2 regions of the Leclercia adecarboxylata genome follow, and region 2 is predicted to be linked to the other one. Evidence: predicted binding sites of a transcription regulator. Region 2 holds the regulator's gene; the other holds the start of a gene.
What was found. The regulator LexA, encoded in region 2, represses DNA repair genes until DNA is damaged. The targets are predictions, from matches to a motif close to TNCTGTATGTACATACAGNA.

Region 1: the regulator LexA is predicted to act here: its motif matches at 6,807-6,826, upstream of sbmC (DNA gyrase inhibitor SbmC).

Annotation. Positions count from the first base shown of each region.
Region 1 covers NZ_CP040889.1:236,331-245,637, reverse strand. The annotation lists gene hisG (ATP phosphoribosyltransferase) at 1-48, opposite strand, end outside; His leader region at 94-217, opposite strand; gene hisL (his operon leader peptide) at 193-243, opposite strand; gene FHN83_RS03070 (SDR family oxidoreductase) at 418-1,242, shown strand; gene FHN83_RS03065 (LysR family transcriptional regulator) at 1,283-2,203, shown strand; gene yoeI (membrane protein YoeI) at 2,422-2,484, shown strand; gene FHN83_RS03055 (APC family permease) at 2,474-3,832, shown strand; gene sbcB (exodeoxyribonuclease I) at 3,920-5,344, opposite strand; gene dacD (serine-type D-Ala-D-Ala carboxypeptidase DacD) at 5,555-6,721, shown strand; gene sbmC (DNA gyrase inhibitor SbmC) at 6,843-7,316, shown strand; gene FHN83_RS03035 (FUSC family protein) at 7,419-8,477, shown strand; gene FHN83_RS03030 (DUF496 family protein) at 8,644-8,979, shown strand; tRNA gene FHN83_RS03025 (tRNA-Asn) at 9,090-9,165, opposite strand.
Region 2 covers NZ_CP040889.1:2,338,775-2,348,081, reverse strand. The annotation lists gene zur (zinc uptake transcriptional repressor Zur) at 1-404, shown strand, start outside; gene FHN83_RS13005 (CsbD family protein) at 473-682, opposite strand; gene dinF (MATE family efflux transporter DinF) at 824-2,143, opposite strand; gene lexA (transcriptional repressor LexA) at 2,207-2,815, opposite strand; gene FHN83_RS12990 (diacylglycerol kinase) at 2,925-3,293, opposite strand; gene plsB (glycerol-3-phosphate 1-O-acyltransferase PlsB) at 3,449-5,869, shown strand; gene ubiA (4-hydroxybenzoate octaprenyltransferase) at 5,961-6,830, opposite strand; gene ubiC (chorismate lyase) at 6,843-7,340, opposite strand; gene malM (maltose operon protein MalM) at 7,522-8,496, opposite strand; gene FHN83_RS12965 (maltoporin) at 8,599-9,307, opposite strand, start outside.

The DNA of each region.
Region 1 (9,307 bases), 2.1 Mb from region 2:
ACGACCTGATTTCTGCATAGCTATGCGTAAACGTGAATTATCTAACATTGTCGGTTCCTCATGATCCTGTTGTAACTTGCCTGAATACGGTCCAAAAAAAAGCCCCCGGAAGATGATCTTCCGGGGGCTTTTTCTTGCGCTCATGCACCACTGGAAGATCTGAATGTCTTCCAGCACACATCGCCTGAAAGACTAGTCAGGATGATGGTGATGATGGTGGTGTTTAAATTGAACGCGTGTCATAAAATTCTCGATGAATGCTTATTCATGTGATGTCGTTTAACCTAAACCACTTGCGCTACATAAAGCAAGGGCTTTTTTTTATCATTAAATGATTTCATATTGGCGCTATCAATTGTCAGTTCCGCGTGGCTGGCGTAGCCTTACAGCAGAGGCGTAAAAGTCAGGAGAAAACGCATGAAAAAGGTCGCAATTGTCGGTCTGGGATGGCTTGGAATGCCGCTGGCCATGTCGTTACAGGCGCGGGGCTGGCACGTTACCGGCAGTAAAACCACTGCAGATGGCGTCGAAGCGGCGCGAATGTGCGGCATTGAGAGCGTGGAGTTGCGCCTGGAGCCGGAACTGGTGTGCGACGCCGATGACCTGGATGCCCTGATGAATGTCGATGCGCTGGTCATTACCTTACCGGCGCGTCGCACCGGTCCCGGGGAGAACTATTACCTGCAGGCCGTGCAGGAAATTGTCGACAGCGCCCTGGCCCATCATATTCCGCGCATTATTTTCACCAGCTCAACCTCGGTATATGGCGATGTCGAAGGCGCCGTCAAAGAGAATATGCCGCGCCAGCCGGTAACGGCCAGCGGGCGTGTTTTAAAAGAGCTGGAGGACTGGCTGCATAATTTACCCGGCACACAGGTGGATATATTACGTCTGGCAGGGCTGGTAGGCCCGGGCCGTCATCCGGGACGTTTTTTTGCCGGAAAATCAGCGCCTGATGGACAGCATGGCGTCAATCTGGTCCATCTGGAGGATGTAATTAACGCGATTACTCTGCTATTGCAGGCTCCAAAGGGCGGGCACATCTATAATATATGTGCGCCCTCTCATCCAACACGCAGTACATTCTATCCGGTGATGGCCCGTCAGCTTGGTCTGGAGCCACCGCACTTCCACGATGCCCCCGGAGAGGGGAAGGGCAAATTGATTGATGGGAACCGCATCTGTCATGAACTGGGATTTGAGTATCTCTTTCCCGATCCGCTGGTTATGCCAATGGAGTAATGCCGCTGGCGGAGCGTAGGCGCACCACAAGGGGGTGAGCATGAAACCGCTGCTGGATGTCCTTATAATCCTTGATGCACTGGAAAAAGAGGGGAGCTTTGCTGCGGCGTCGGCGAAGCTCTTCAAAACGCCCTCCGCCCTCAGCTACACCGTCCATAAGCTCGAAAGCGACCTCAATATTCAGATCCTCGACCGTACCGGCCATCGGGCGCGGTTTACCCGCACCGGACAGATGCTGCTGGAAAAAGGGCGGGAAGTGCTGCATTCCGTGCGCGAGCTGGAAAAACAGGCCGTTAAGCTGCATCAGGGCTGGGAAAACGAGCTGATTATCGGCGTAGACGACACTTTCCCTTTTTCACTGCTGGCTCCGTTAATTGAAGCCTTCTATCAGCATCACAGCGTCACCCGGCTTAAGTTTATCAACGGCGTGCTGGCGGGATCGTGGGAAGCGCTGGTGCAGGGGCGGGCGGATATCGTCGTTGGCGCGTTACATGAGCCGCCCCGGATCAGCGATTTTGGTTTTGCCTGCCTGGGACAGCTGGAACAGGTATTTGTCATCGCGCCGCACCACCCTCTGGCCCAGGAGCCGGAGCCGGTTAACCGTCGGGTCATTAAAAGCTACCGCGCCATTGTGGTGGGCGATAACTCACTCACAGCCTCATCACAGCTGCTTGACGATCAGGAGGCCATCACCGTCTTCGATTTTAAAACCAAACTGGAACTGCAAATAAGCGGCCTGGGCTGCGGTTATCTGCCCCGTTATTTAGCTCAGCGCTTTATTGAGAGCGGGGCTTTAATTGAGAAGCAGGTGATGACGCAATCCAGCTATGATTCCGTATGGATCGGCTGGAATGAGCAGACCGCCGGGCTGGCGAGTGCATGGTGGCGGCAGGAAATTTTAGCAAATAGTGCTATTGCTGCGGTTTATGGGCAAAGCGAAGCCGATAAATCAAGCGATTAGTATGAATTTTTTGTTGCACGGGGCCTATGCACTCTTGCCTTTTCGTCCCAAACCAGGGCAAAATGCGCCGCTGCAAACATATAAATAATCGACGATATAAAAGGCGTCGGTTATTTTTTTTTGCATGTAAGAAAATCATTTAAATCCAAGAGGCCGGGCTTCGTACCGGATAGATATTTACTAAAATCCGACAGTTGTTGTCGCTGAGGAAGAAAGAAATGGGGCAATCATTCGCTTACGTGGCGGTATTCACCGTAAAGGAGAATAACTATGTCGCATAACGCAACTCCAAAAACCTCTCGCGTGGAATTACGTAAAACGCTTACGTTGATTCCGGTTGTTATGATGGGCCTTGCCTATATGCAGCCGATGACGCTGTTTGATACATTCGGTATTGTATCAGGCCTCACTGACGGTCACGTTGCAACGGCGTATGCCTTTGCGCTGGTCGCTATTCTGTTTACTGCGCTGAGCTACGGCAAGCTGGTTCGCCGCTTCCCGTCCGCAGGCTCTGCGTACACCTATGCTCAGAAATCCATTAGCCCGGCTGTTGGCTTCATGGTGGGCTGGTCATCCCTGCTGGACTACCTGTTCATGCCGATGATCAATATTCTGCTGGCAAAAATTTACTTCGAAGCGCTGGTGCCTTCCGTACCGTCGTGGATCTTCGTTGTGGCGCTGGTGGCCTTTATGACCATCTCTAACCTGCGCAGCATCAAGACCGTTGCTAACTTCAACACCCTGATCGTTATCCTGCAGATGGGTATCGTGGCGGTGATTGTCGGTCTGATCATCTACGGTGTTTCCCACGGTGAAGGTGCAGGTACGCTGGTAAGCTCACGTCCGTTCTGGTCTGAAGGCGCGCACGTTGTGCCAATGATCACCGGTGCGACAATCCTGTGCTTCTCGTTCCTGGGCTTTGACGGTATCTCTTCTCTGTCTGAAGAGACCAAAGACGCTGAGCGTGTGATCCCGCGTGCCATCTTCCTGACGGCGCTGCTGGGCGGCGTGATCTTTATTGGCGCGTCTTACTTCCTGCAGCTGTACTTCCCGGATATCTCTCGCTTCAAAGATCCGGACGCGTCACAGCCAGAAATCATGCTGTATGTTGCCGGTAAAACCTTCCAGTGGGGCGTGCTGATCTTCTCCAGCGTTACCGTTCTGGCATCCGGTATGGCGGCGCACGCAGGCGTTTCTCGTCTGATGTATGTAATGGGTCGCGATGGCGTGTTCCCGACTCGCTTCTTCGGTTATGTTCATCCGAAATGGCGTACCCCGGCATGGAACGTGCTGCTGGTCGGTGCGATTGCGCTGCTGGCCATCAACTTCGACCTGGTTACCGCGACTGCCCTGATTAACTTCGGTGCGCTGGTTGCCTTTACCTTTGTTAACCTCTCCGTGATCTCTCAGTTCTGGATCCGTGAGAAGCGCAACAAAACGCTGAAAGACCACTTCAACTATCTGGTACTGCCAGTCTGTGGCGCGCTGACCGTTGGCGCACTGTGGGTCAACCTGGAAGAGAGCTCCATGGTTCTGGGTCTGATCTGGGGTGGTATCGGCCTGATTTACCTGGCCTGCGTGACCAAAAGCTTCCGCAACCCGGTTCCTCAGTACGAAGACGTTGCATAACAAATCCTGAGCCCGGCAAGCGTAGCGCCGCCGGGCAAAGCAAAAAAAACCGGAGAACATCGCCTCCGGTTTTTTTATGCCCTGAACTTACACAATTTCCTGCACATACTGATACAGCGCCTTCAACAGCGCCTGCTTCTCCGCGTTGCCTTCATACTCACCGTAGAGCATCTCCAGCTCTTGCGCGTAAGCCTGCAAATACTCCGGCGTAAAGACGTTGCGGCGATGCTGTAACCAGCGCTCCTGCTCGGCCTCATCCAGCGTGCCGGGGAAATTACGGGCGCGGTAGTTAAACATCAGCTTCCTGATGCGCTCATCCACAAAGGTGATATCCAGCGCGGGCAGGTTGCGGGGATCGGTCTTTAACACGATGTTCATGGCATTGCGGTCCGCATCGCTGAAAAAGCCGTTGTAGAGCTGGGCATCGACGTTCTCTGAGGGGATGAACGGCTCCGCTTCGGAAAAAATCGCCACCGCTTTTTCGCGCACCTGCGGATTATCCCGCAGCAATTTCAGGTTAGCCAGGCAGCGCTGCCTGTCGATTCCCAGCCTCTCAGCATCTTCCGGGCGCAGGGTGTTGGCAGGCGCCAGCACCGGACACTTGTTAATATGCACCAGCTTCACCGGGACGGCGGCATCCTCGCCCAGCGCCTCTTTCGGCGTGTACAGCCGCTCACGAAGCTGGTCGCTGTCGAGGGTCAGCAGTGGGGAGATATCACCCGCCAGATCCACCATAATCACCGCGTTGCGGTTTTCCGGATGCCAGGCCAGAGGGGCGACCCAGCTAGTATTGCCGCGCCAGGCACCAAACATGCCGGAGATATGCATCAGCGGCTTCATCTGCGGTACGTCAATCAGGGTGGTTAATTTTTGCTTGCTGCGATGGCTGAGCAGGTACTCGAACAGCTTCGGCTGCCGGGTCTTCACCAGCTTCGCCATCGCAATGGTGGCATACACATCCGCCATGGCGTCGTGGGCGTTGCTGTGTTCAATGCCATTTGCGCGGGTCAGATGCTCCAGGCGGAAGCTGGGCAGCCCGTCGTCGTTCTCAGGCCAGTTGATCCCCTCCGGGCGCAGGGCGTAGCAGGCGCGCATTACGTCGAGCAGATCCCAGCGAGAATTACGGTTTTGCCAGCTCCAGGCATAGGGATCGTAGAAGTTACGGTAGAAGATATGGCGGGTCACTTCGTCATCGAAGCGCACGTTGTTGTAGCCCACCACGCAGGTGTTGGGCACGGTGAACAGGTCGTGAATACGACGGGCGAACTCTGCCTCATTCACCCCTTTCTCGCGGGCTTCCTGCGGCGTGATGCCGGTCACCATCACCGCGCCGGGCTGGGGTAAATAGTCATCGGCCGGTTTGCAGTAAAACACCTCCGGCTCGCCGATAACGTTGAAATCTTCATCGGTGCGGATTGCGGCAAACTGAGCGGGGCGATCCAGCGACGGGCTGGTGCCAAAGGTCTCGTAATCGTGAAATAAAAATGTAGGGCGCGCGGCGGAGTCAGACACCAGTAATACCATCCTGTTTATGAGTGACCTCACTATGGTAAACCATCCGGCCTGGCACGCCGAAGGAAATGCGCTGTAACCGTGCAAATTTGCGAAGCATCGTCCGGGAAAACTATGCGTACTGTCACATTTTTTTGCAATTAATCCAGGAATCAACCTGAAAAGTTCCGTAAAAAGGTCAACGATTTTAAACGACCTGAGGATACACCGTTGAAACGCCGTCTGTTTATTGCTGTTTCTTTACTCACTTTGAGCATTTCATCCGCGCTGGCTGCCGACCCAATTAACTATGCGCCGCAGCCGCCGGCTATCCAGGCGGGATCCTGGGTGCTGATGGACTATACGACGGGGCAAATTTTAACGGCGGGCAATGAACACCAGCAGCGCAATCCGGCGAGCCTGACCAAGCTGATGACGGGGTATGTGGTCGATCGCGCTATCGACAGCCACCGTATCACGCCGGAAGACATGGTCACCGTGGGGCAGGACGCCTGGGCAAAGGGCAATCCGGTCTTTGACGGCTCCTCGCTGATGTTCCTGAAAGCAGGCGAGCGCGTTTCTGTGCGCGACCTTAGCCGCGGCCTGATTGTTGACTCCGGCAACGACGCCTGCGTGGCGCTGGCCGACTATGTGGCGGGCGGGCAGCCGCAGTTCGTTACGATGATGAATGATTACGTCAAAAAGCTGAATCTGCGCGATACCCATTTTGAAACGGTCCACGGTCTCGATGCGCCGGGCCAGCACAGCTCCGCCTTCGACCTGGCGGTGCTCTCCCGCGCCATCATCCACGGCGAGCCGGCGTTTTATCACATGTACAGCGAAAAGAGCCTGACCTGGAACGGCATCACCCAGCAGAACCGTAACGGCCTGCTGTGGGATAAGTCGCTCAGCGTGGATGGCCTGAAAACCGGGCACACCTCCGGCGCCGGCTTTAACCTGATCGCCTCCGCCGTTGACGGTGAGCGCCGTCTGATTGCCGTCGTGATGGGAGCCGAAAGCCCGAAAGGTCGCGAGGATCAGGCGCGCAAACTTCTCCACTGGGGACAGCAGAATTTCGATACCGTGCAGATCCTGCGTAACGGCAAGCAGGTGGGCAACGAGCGCATCTGGTACGGCGATAAGGAGCGTATTTCACTCGGCACCGATCAGGATTTCTGGCTGGCGCTGCCGAAGGCGGAGGTGCCGAACATTAAGGCCAAATACGTGCTGGACAAGAAAGAGCTGGAAGCGCCGATTGCCGCCCATCAGCGTGTAGGGGAGATCGAGCTATACGATCGCGATAAAGTCGTGGCCCACTGGCCGCTGGTGACGCTGGAAAGCGTCGGTAAAGGCGGGATGTTCTCGCGTCTGAGCGATTATCTGCACCATAAGGCATAACGTATGAAGGAGCAGGCTGGCGACTGTGCGAGCCTGCTCGCATAATAAACAGTTCATTATTGTTAAACCGCTTTTCTCTGCATTACAGTGTATGTATATACAGTAAACAATCGGAGGCAGCATGGACTACAGGATCACGCACCAGAATAAACGCAAAATTGCCGGTTTTCATATGGTTGGCCCATGGGAACAAACCGTTAAGCAGGGTTTTGAGCAACTGATGATGTGGGTGGAAGGGCGTCAGATCCAACCCCTGGAGTGGGTGGCGGTTTACTACGATAATCCCGATGAAGTTCCTGCTGAAAAGCTGCGCTGCGACACGGTTGTCACCGTGCCGGACGATTTTGTTATCCCACCTAACAGCGAAGGGGTGATCCTCACCGAAGTGGCAGAGGGCGACTACGCGGTGGCGAAAGCCCGCGTCGAGAACCACGATTTCGCCACCCCGTGGAACCTGTTTTTCGATAGCCTGCTTGAAGATGTCGATTACCAGATCGCGCCAAAAGCCTGCTTTGAACGCTATCTGAATGACGGCAACGCCGACGGTTACTGGGATATTGAGATGTTTATTCCGGTCCAGAACCGTATCGCGTAAGAGGCCACTAATTCTTACTCTTTCCAGGGTTTTTCTGCCGGGGGGCACAACTCCGGCAGAAAACGCAGTACAATCAGGGTTTGCCGTAAAGCTGGAGAGCCTGTGCGCCCCGACAAGTCTCTGACACCTTTTGAAATTCGACTGTATCGTCATTACCGCACCGTACACGGCTGCCGTATCGCGCTGGCGTTTATCCTCACCTTCTTACTGGTGCGTCTGCTGGACGTGCCGGAAGGAACATGGCCGCTGATCACCCTGGTGGTCATCATGGGGCCCATCTCTTTCTGGGGGAACGTGGTTCCGCGCGCGTACGAGCGTATTGGCGGCACCATTCTGGGCTCGGCGCTGGGGTTAATTGCCCTGAAGCTGGAGCTTATCTCTCTACCGCTGATGCTGCTGTGGTGCGCGGCGGCCATGTTCCTCTGCGGCTGGCTGGCGCTCGGTAAACGCCCCTACCAGGCGCTGCTTATCGGCATCACCCTCGCGGTGGTTATTGGCGCGCCGACCGGGGACATGCAGACCGCGCTGTGGCGAAGCGGCGACGTGATCCTCGGTTCCCTGCTGGCGATGCTGTTTACCGGCATCTGGCCGCAGCGGGCGTTTTTACACTGGCGTATCCAGATGGCGAACTACGTCACCGCCTTTAACCGGGTCTATCAGGCGGGCTTTTCACCCAACCTGGTTGAGCGTCCGCGGCTGGAAAAGCACCTGCAAACCATCCTCAACGACGTGGTAAAAATGCGTGGCCTGATTACCCCGGCCAGCAAAGAGACCCATATTCAGCGAGCCATCTTCGAGGCGATCCAGACCGTCAGCCGCAACCTGGTCTGCATGCTCGAACTGCAGATCAACGCGCACTGGTCCTCCCGGGCCAGCCATTTTGTGATGCTGAATGCCAGGACCCTCAAAGAGACGCAACAGATGACTCAGCAAACGCTGCTCACCATCGCCCATGCGCTTTACGAAGGCAATCCGCAGCCCATACTGGCCAACACCGAGCGGCGGAATGAAATTGTTGCCGAGCTGCGTCAGCTGATGAACGATCACCGCAGTGAAAACGTGGCGGAAACGCCCATTCACGGCTATGTATGGTTGAGCATGGAACTTGCCCGCCAGCTGGAATTACTGTCACATCTTATCTGCCGGGCACTGCGCAAATAAAAAGCGGCTATGCGCGGTTGCGTTGTCTGCTGCTTCGATTCAGCAGAAATTGAGGTTATGATAGGGACAAAGGAAAAATTATTGTCATCAGCAATCGCTATCAGTAAGTTAATGCCATAGCGGTTGTTTAAACGAATCCGAATCTCACATTATCAGGGGTGTAAAAATGGAAACTACTAAGCCTTCGTTCCAGGATGTTCTGGAATTCGTCCGCCTGTTCCGCCGCAAGAACAAACTGCAACGTGAAATCCAGGACGTTGAGAAGAAGATCCGTGACAACCAGAAGCGAGTTCTGCTGCTGGACAACCTGAGCGATTACATCAAACCAGGCATGAGCGTTGAAGCAATCCAGGGCATCATTGCCAGCATGAAAAGCGACTACGAAGACCGCGTAGATGATTACATCATCAAAAACGCTGAGATCTCTAAAGAACGTCGTGAAATCTCGAAAAAGCTGAAAGTGATGGGCGAGATGAAGCACGCTGAAGTCAAAGGCGAATAATCGCCGCTGAACAGACTAAGCCCTCCGACCTGTCGGGGGGCTTTTTTTTGGCCGCCGTTTATCCGCCCCGGAAAAGCAAAAAGCCTGCTCGAAAGCAGGCTTCTTAAATGTGGCTCCTCTGACTGGACTCGAACCAGTGACATACGGATTAACAGTCCGCCGTTCTACCGACTGAACTACAGAGGAATCGTTGTGGAGCGTTATCTTAGCGGCGAAAAAACTTTTGTCAAACCTGATCTTAGCCAGGATTGTTCAACTGCCGATTCTGTCATCAGTTTGTCGTAATTACCAACATATTTTTGTGGGAAATACTTTGCAGGATCTGCAT
Region 2 (9,307 bases):
AGAACGGGGCCATCAGCGCCTACGATCTGCTCGACCTGCTGCGCGAAAGCGAGCCGCAGGCGAAGCCTCCAACCGTTTATCGGGCGCTCGATTTTTTACTCGAGCAGGGCTTTGTGCATAAGGTGGAATCGACCAACAGCTACGTGCTGTGTCACCTGTTCGATCAGCCGACCCACACCTCAGCGATGTTTATCTGCGATCGCTGCGGCAGCGTGAAGGAAGAAGGTGCCGAAGGGGTGGAAGATATTATGCATACTCTGGCGGCAAAGATGGGCTTTGCCCTACGCCACAACGTGATTGAAGCGCACGGCCTGTGCCGCAACTGCGTTGAAGTCGAGGCCTGCCGCCATCAGGAAAATTGTCAACACGATCACTCTATCCAGCTGAAAAAGAAGCCGCGCTGAGCACAAAAAAACGGGCGACCTTAAGGTCGCCCTGGGCGCACATCCATGTACCTGCGGGTAGTAGTTACTTACCAGCGGTAGTTGTTACGGGTTTCCCAGTCACCAACTTCTTTCTCCGCCTGGTCTTTCTCGTATCCATAGCGTTCCTGAATTTTACCCACCAGCTGGTCACGTTTACCTTCGATAACGGTCATGTCATCGTCAGTCAGGTCACCCCACTGTTCTTTTACTTTACCTTTGAATTGCTTCCAGTTACCGCCGACTTGGTCTTTATTCATCATCGATTCCTCTTCGTTCGGTCGTTAAGGTTAAGTTCGTCCTGAAGTTCATTTCGTGCTGGACGTGATAATAATTATAGATAAGCCTGCGGCGTTGGGTTTGTTATTCGGAATCTTTTACCATTTCGTCAGACGAAGCCGCTACTGAAACCAGGTGCCGTTGCGCCAGTGACGCCGCCAGATCCAGGCCAGAGACAGGCCCCGCAGGGCCAGGAAGACGCTCAACGCCAACCACAGGCCGTGGTTGCCGAGCCACGGCAGGGTAAAGAGCGTGAGGCCAAAACCGGCGGCCGCGACGGCCATGCTGTTGCGCATCTCGGCTCCCCGGGTTGCGCCGATAAACATGCCATCCAGCAGATAGCACCAGACGCCCACCATCGGCAGAACCACCTGCCAGATAAGGTAATGGCTCGCCAGCGCCCGCAGCTCGGGCAAAGAGGTCAGCAGCGCAACGATTTGGTTGCCAGCCAGAGCATAGACAAGGGCGAAGGCCAGCGCCACCATACCAGACTGACGGCAGGCTGCCCGCCACACCTCGCGCAGCTGGCCGCTTTCGCGTGCGCCATAGGCCTGCCCGGAGTGCGCCTCAACCGCATAGGCAAAGCCATCCAGCGCGTAGGCGGTAAAGGTCAACAGCGTCATCAGAACGGCGTTGACGGCGATAATCTCCGGCCCCAGCCGCGCGCCCAGCACCGTCAGCGCCCCGAAGCAGAGTTGTAGCAACAGCGAGCGCAGCATGATGTCGCGATTGAGGGCCAGCAGCTTGCGGATATTCCCGCGCCAGCTCGCCTTCAGCAGCGCCAGCGAAATACCGCGCAGGGCCAGTACCCGCCAGACCATCCACAGGCCTATGAGCAAAGTGGCGTATTCGGCGATAGCGGTCGCCAGGGCTGCGCCCTGGACGTTCATCTGTAGCCCCATCACCAGCCACAGATCCAGCACGATATTGAGCAGGTTCCCCACCACCAGCAGGATCACCGGCGCGCGGGCATACTGGACCCCCAGCAGCCAGCCGAGCAGCACCAGATTAGCCAGCGATGCCGGGGCGCTGAGCCAGCGGATCTCAAGGAAGCGTCGCGCCTGATGCAGTACATCCTCGCTGCCGCCTACGATATGCAGCGCCAGGTCGATAAGCGGCGTGCGCAGCAGCACAATCAGCAGCCCGGCACCGAGAGCCAGGATCAGCGGCTGCACCAGCGCCCGGGCCAGACGCAGCGGATCTTTCGCGCCATACGCCTGGGCAGTCAGGCCGGTGGTGCTCATGCGCAAAAAGAGCAGCAGCATAAACAGGAAGCTGGTCGCCGTCGCACCGATGGCGACACCGCCAAGATAGACAGGAGAATCCAGATGACCGATGACGGCAGTGTCCACCAGCCCCAGCAGAGGGACGCTGATATTGGAGACGATCATCGGGAGGGCAAGACGCCATAACGCCTTGTCTGAAGCAGTCAGCAGAGACATGTGTATGACCGGGAGAGACGGGAAAAGCAGACTGCGGCGTTGCCGCAGTCTGTCAGGAAGACGTTATAACCATTCACCGTTGCGGATGACGCCTACCGCCAGCCCTTCGATGGAGAAGTTATGTTCACGCAGATCGACAACAATCGGGGAAAACTCGTTGTTTTCCGGCAGGAGCTGCACCGTGTTGCCCTGTTTCTTCAGGCGCTTAACGGTGACTTCGTCATCGATGCGCGCCACAACGACCTGGCCGTTGCGCACGTCCTGCGTTTTATGTACCGCCAGCAGATCGCCGTCCAGAATCCCGATATCCTTCATGGACATCCCGCTGACGCGCAGCAAGAAGTCCGCGCTCGGTTTGAACATGCCAGGATCGACCTGATAGTGGCCTTCAATGTGCTGTTGCGCCAGCAGCGGTTCCCCCGCAGCGACGCGACCGACGAGCGGAAGGCCCTCTTCTGCTTCAACCAGCAGACGGATACCACGCGAAGCGCCGGACACAATCTCAAGCACACCCTTACGCGCCAGGGCTTTAAGGTGCTCTTCAGCGGCGTTTGGAGAACGGAAGCCCAGACGCTGCGCAATTTCTGCACGCGTCGGCGGCATTCCCGTCTGGCCGATATGATCCCGAATGAGATCAAACACCTCTTGCTGCCTGGTCGTTAACGCTTTCATTCCGCCCCCTGGGTGTATATACAGTTATGCTGTGAGTATATACAGCTAAAGGTGATTTTGGAACCACAAACCGCATAAAAAACCAGAGACTTGTTCGGTTTCTGAAGGCTTATCGCAAATGTCCCCAAAGCAGCGTGACCCAGGTAAACAGGGCAACGATAATCGCCATCAGCACAGCGGCGGAGCCCATGTCTTTCGCCCGCCCCGACAGCTCGTGGTAGTCACTACCAATACGATCGACCACCGCCTCGATCGCGCTGTTCAGAATTTCGACTATCATCACCAACATCACCGAGCCAATCAGCAGTACGCGGGTGATGGGATCAACGTCCAGCCAGCAGGCAATAATAATCGCCGCGATGACAGCAACCCCCTCCTGGCGAAAAGCGGCTTCATTGATCCAGGCAGCACGAATGCCTTTCCATGAATAGCCGGCAGCTTTAATAATTCGGGTTAACCCAGTGGTATTGTTGGCCATTAAAAGAAACCTTTCTTCGAAAATAGCGTCAGAAACGGTGGTTTAAGCGCCTGGCGCAGCCACCGGAAGTATGACGGGTAACAACAGAAATTTTGCGCGCTTTCTGTTATCCTTGCGCCGCAATTGCATTTTTAACCAGAGGCTTTACATCGTTTATGTCTGGCTGGCCACGAATTTACTACAAATTACTTAATTTACCATTAAGCGTCCTGGTAAAAAGCAAGTCTATTCCGGCGGTTCCAACCCTGGAATTGGGACTCGATACCTCGCGTCCTATTATGTACGTTTTGCCTTACAACTCGAAGGCCGACTTGCTGACGCTGCGCGCCCAGTGCCTGGCGCACGATCTCCCGGATCCGCTGGAGCCGCTGGAGATCGACGGCACCCTGCTGCCACGCTACATCTTTATCCACGGCGGTCCTCGCGTCTTCACCTGGTACACGCCGAAAGAAGAGTCGATCAAGCTGTTCCATGACTACCTCGACCTGCACCGCAGCAATCCGCTGCTGGATGTGCAGATGGTGCCGGTATCAGTGATGTTTGGCCGTCGCCCGGGGCGCGACAAAGGCGAAGAGAACCCGCCGTTGCGCATGCTTAACGGGGTACAGAAGTTTTTCGCCGTCAACTGGCTGGGCCGCGACAGCTTTGTCCGTTTTTCACCGTCGGTTTCACTGCGCCGCATGGCCGATGAGCACGGTACGGATAAAACCATCGCCCAGAAGCTGGCCCGCGTGGCGCGTATGCACTTTGCCCGTCAGCGTCTTGCCGCGGTAGGCCCGCGCCTGCCTGCTCGCCAGGATCTGTTCAACAAACTGCTGGCGTCAAAAGCCATCGCCCGTGCCGTCGAAGACGAAGCGCGCAGCAAAAAGATCTCCCATGAGAAGGCGCAACAAAACGCCATCGCCCTGATGGAAGAGATTGCCGCCAACTTCTCCTACGAGATGATCCGCCTGAGCGACCGTATCCTGAGCTTCACCTGGAACCGTCTCTATCAGGGCATCAACGTGCACAACGCCGAGCGCGTGCGCCAGCTGGCCCACGACGGCCATGAGATCGTCTACGTGCCCTGCCACCGCAGCCACATGGACTATCTGCTGCTCTCGTACGTGCTCTACCATCAGGGGCTGGTGCCACCGCACATTGCGGCGGGCATTAACCTCAACTTCTGGCCAGCAGGCCCGATCTTCCGTCGACTGGGTGCGTTCTTTATTCGTCGTACCTTCAAAGGCAACAAGCTCTACTCCACCGTGTTCCGTGAATACCTTGGTGAGCTGTTCAGCCGCGGCTATTCCGTCGAGTACTTCGTGGAGGGCGGCCGTTCCCGTACCGGGCGTCTGCTCGATCCGAAGACTGGCACCCTGTCGATGACCATTCAGGCGATGCTGCGCGGCGGCACGCGCCCTATCACCCTGGTGCCGATTTACATCGGTTACGAGCACGTGATGGAAGTGGGCACTTACGCCAAAGAGCTGCGCGGTGCTACCAAAGAAAAAGAGAGCCTGCTGCAGATGCTGCGCGGCTTAAGCAAGCTGCGTAACCTCGGCCAGGGGTATGTTAACTTCGGCGAACCGATGCCGCTGATGACCTACCTTAACAACCGGGTACCGGAGTGGCGCGAGTCTATCGATCCCATCGAAGCGGTGCGTCCGGCCTGGCTGACGCCGACGGTTAACGCCATTGCTGCCGATCTGATGGTGCGGATTAACAACGCCGGGGCGGCCAACGCCATGAACCTGTGCTGCACCGCCCTGCTTGCCTCGCGCCAGCGTTCGCTCACCCGCGAGCAGCTGACCGAGCAGATCGACTGCTACCTGAACCTGATGCGCAACGTGCCCTATGCCTCAGACGCCACGGTACCCACCGCCAGCGCCAGCGAGCTCATCGATCACGCCCTGCAGATGAACAAGTTCGAGGTCGAGAAAGACACCATCGGCGATATCATCATTCTGCCGCGCGAGCAGGCGGTACTGATGACCTACTACCGCAACAACATCGCCCATATGCTGATGGTGCCATCGCTGATGGCGGCCATCGTGACCCAACATCGCCAGATCACCCGTCAGGCGCTGCTGGATAATGTCACGACGCTCTATCCGATGCTGAAAGCCGAACTGTTCCTGCGCTGGAACAGCGACGAGCTGGCTGAGGTGCTGGATAAGCATATCGAAGAGCTGGTTCGCCAGGGGCTGATAACGCTGAAAGATGACGTGCTGGTGATCAACACCGCCCACTCACGTACGCTGCAGCTGCTGGCAGCGGGTGCACGCGAAACCGTCCAGCGCTACGCCATTACCTTCTGGCTGCTGAGCGCCAACCCGTCGATCAACCGCGGGACGCTGGAGAAAGAGAGCCGCACGCTGGCACAGCGCCTGTCGATGCTGCACGGCATCAACGCACCGGAGTTCTTCGACAAAGCGGTCTTCAGTTCACTGGTGTTGACGCTGCGTGACGAGGGTTATATCAGTGACAGCGGCGATGCCGAGCCGGAAGAGACAATGAAGGTTTACCAGATGCTGGCGGACCTGATTACCTCCGATGTGCGCTTAACGATTGAGAGCGCGACGCAGGGCGAGTAGTGCATAAAAAATGCCGGGTGGCGGCTTCGCCTTACCCGGCCTACGATACAGAACCTGTAGGCCCGGTAAGCGCTAGCGCCACCGGGCTTTTTTATGCCCAGTAGCTAATCGCTAACCCGACAAACAACACCAGCCCCACATAGTTGTTATTCAAAAACGCTTTAAAACAGGCTTCGCGCTCGCGGTTGGCAATCAGCTTTTGCTGGTAGATAAACAGCACGCCCGCCGCCGCAACCGCCGCGTAGAACGCTCCGCCAAGCTGGTTCAGGTAGCCAATCGCCACCATCAGCGCCAGCACCGCCACCTGCAAAATCCCGATAATCAGTTTGTCCTGACGACCAAACAGAATGGCGGTCGATTTGATGCCAATCTTCAGATCGTCGTCGCGATCCACCATCGCGTACTGGGTGTCGTAGGCCACCGCCCAGAGGATGTTAGCCAGGAACATCAGCCAGCAGCTCAGCGGCACACTTTCGCTGACGGCGGCAAACGCCATCGGAATCGACCAGCCAAAGGCGGCTCCCAGCACCACCTGCGGCAGATGGGTGTAGCGCTTCATAAACGGATAGACCCAGGCCAGAGCCAGCGCTGCCACGGAGAGCAGAATAGTCATGGTGTTCAGGGTTAACACCAGCAGGAACGAGAGCAGGACCAGCACCACAAACAGCGTGCGCGCCTCTTTCTCGGTGACGTCGCCGCTCGGCAGCGGGCGGTTGGCCGTGCGTTTCACGTGGCCGTCAAATTTGCGATCGGCATAGTCGTTAACCACACAGCCTGCGGCACGCATCAGCCAGACGCCCGCCACGAATACCGCCAGGATCCACAGCGGCGGCAGCCCGGGGGTAGCCACCCACAGCGCCCACAAGGTCGGCCACAGCAGCAATAAGGCACCGATCGGCTTATCCGTTCGCATCAGGCGGTGGTACGCCAGCAGCTTGTTCTGCTTCAGACTCCACTCCATTTTCTCTTCCTCTTAATACAACGGTGACGCCGGTAAAAACAGCTCGGTCAGCATCAAGGGTTTACCACTTAAGCGCAGGCGGGAACGGCGTCCCCACAGCCCGGCATCGCGCCCAATTTCAATAAAATCACGGGTCAGCTCGGAGGAGGTGAACAGATAACGTCCCAGCGGGGTTTTGCCCATCTGCTGCAGCGCCATCTCCGGCCCGGTGAGGGTGGACTCTGGCACCACGGTGCGCCCGGCCAGCCACGGCTCGCCGTCGGCACACAGCAGGATCTCCCGCAGCCAGTAGCGCGCCTCTTTCGGCAGTAACGGCAGTTCATCCGCAACCGCGTCAGGCGTGACAAACCCCTCCTGAATGAGGGTAACGGTGACTTTCTTGCCCTGCTGCTCAAAACGTTTGGTCATGGAATCTTCCAGCAGCAGCCAGTCGAGCTGCTCCGGTTCCAGCGCGGGGATTTCGTCGAAATAGCGCAGCGCACGCAGGAGCAAAAGCGCGGGGTGTGACATGCCAGACTCTCCGATACATAACGTAAAGCTATTGTATCGCAGAAACGGGCAATGAGGGCGGGCAAACGCAAGTTAGCGATCATTATCGCAACAGAGATGCAACAGCAGCATCCCGCGCAAAAAAAGTGCGCCCGGAAGGGCGCACCAAACTACTGACAAAATCAGCACTGTGGGGAGACGGTCACCCCTTGCCTTTTACACTGCTGATAAAGGTGGAACGGGCAGTGGTTGAGCCTAAACGCTCTGCTTCATCAAGCAGTTTCAGCGCTTTATCGACGTCACCTTTTGCGACTGCCTGTTTAATGGCCTGATTGAAGTAGGTTTCGGTATCGTTCAGTACCGGCTCGCTCTTCTTCGCCGGAGCCGGAGTCGGGGCAACGGCTGGCGCGGCAACCGGGGCGGCGGCTTGCGCTGGGGCCGGTGCGGCATATACAGGTGCAGGTGCGGCGGTATTACCGACCGTGACCGGGCCCGGGCCGGAAGAGCCAAACAGTGGGCCAACCAGCACGCTGGAGGCGTTATTGGTAGACACTTTCAGCTTCAGCTGGCCATCCGTCACGTGACGGGCAATCGGGTCCGGGATATCCGGTACGGCGTTGCCGGTGCCTTTGGCATAGGCTTTAGCCGGATCGAGAAGTTTGGTGGTTTGCTGCAGATCTTTATCGGTGGTGAACACCAGCACATACAATTTCTGCTGGCCCAGCGCTGGCGTCAGGCGCATCACCCCTTCCAGGCGATCGGCGCTCATCACGCCCGGTTCCTGGTAGGTGAAGTATTCGCTCGGGAAGTAGGCCGATGGTGTCAGATTCTGGTCCAGAATCAGCACGTTCGGTGCAAATACGCTGGTCTGTTTATCCACAACGCTTGTCAGCGTCAGAGTGATTTCGCCAATGTTAGCCGGCACGCTGTAGGCAGCCACCGGACCGGCGATCCCCGCCACGTTTAAGGTCTGGCCACCGGTAGAGAGTTGGGTTGTCTGGGCTTTGGACTGATCAACAGGCGTCCAGACCAGCTGCTGGAGCGCGGCTCCCGGAATAGCAGGCGCGGCGCTGGTGTTTTGCGGTACGAAATTGACGCTGGCGAGGGTAACGGCTGGAACGCTTGCCAGCAGCCCTGCAGAGAGGCACAGCGCGACGAGACTTTTTTTCATTTTCATTGTTATTACCTCAGATTGCGTTAGCACTGCGTTGGCCAGGCAATAGCGCGCAGTACCCTAAGAAGAGAGGGGCTTGCGCCCCTCTTTTAGGTCAGTTACGTATTACCACCAGATTTCCATCTGGGCACCGAAGGTCCACTCATCGTTGTCGCCACGGCTGAAGGTTTTCGCAGAGGTGTCGTTATACGCTACGCCAGAGGTGTAGCCAGTGTCACCGTTGTCTGCGTAACCCCATTTCTCATCCCACTTGGCGTAGGTTGCGAAGACGCGGATAGCCGGACGGGACCAGATGCTGTCGCCTGCCTGCCACTGTTGCGCCAGGGTGATTTTGTACTGGCTGTTGGTGTCGTCAGTTTTCTGAGACTTGACGTTGTCGTAGCCAACTTCCAGCAGGGTGGACATGATTGGTGTCCATTTGAACATCGGACGAACACCCACGGTCCACCATTCGGTACCGTTGTTGTTGTCGCGGTCGATGTTCTGGTACATACCGACGTACATCAGATCCCACTGGTCAGCCAGGGTGATCGCACCGTGGTCGAGAACGCGGATCAGAGAACCGTCGTTGTTCAGGCTCGCACCCTGCGGGATACCTTTACCGTTGGAGGTCATAGAGTCCGTTGCGTACTGAACCACAAACTTGTTAAAGCCTTTCAGCATGCTCTGGGTGTGTTCAGCGGTGAACATCCAGCCATCTTTAGAGGCGCCAGGCTGCAGGTAGTAGTCGTCAGGAATGTTGGTGTGACCGTAGTCAACGCCCAGCTCCAGGGTACCGCCCGGGTTGATTTCCATGCCCGCTAAACGAACGTCA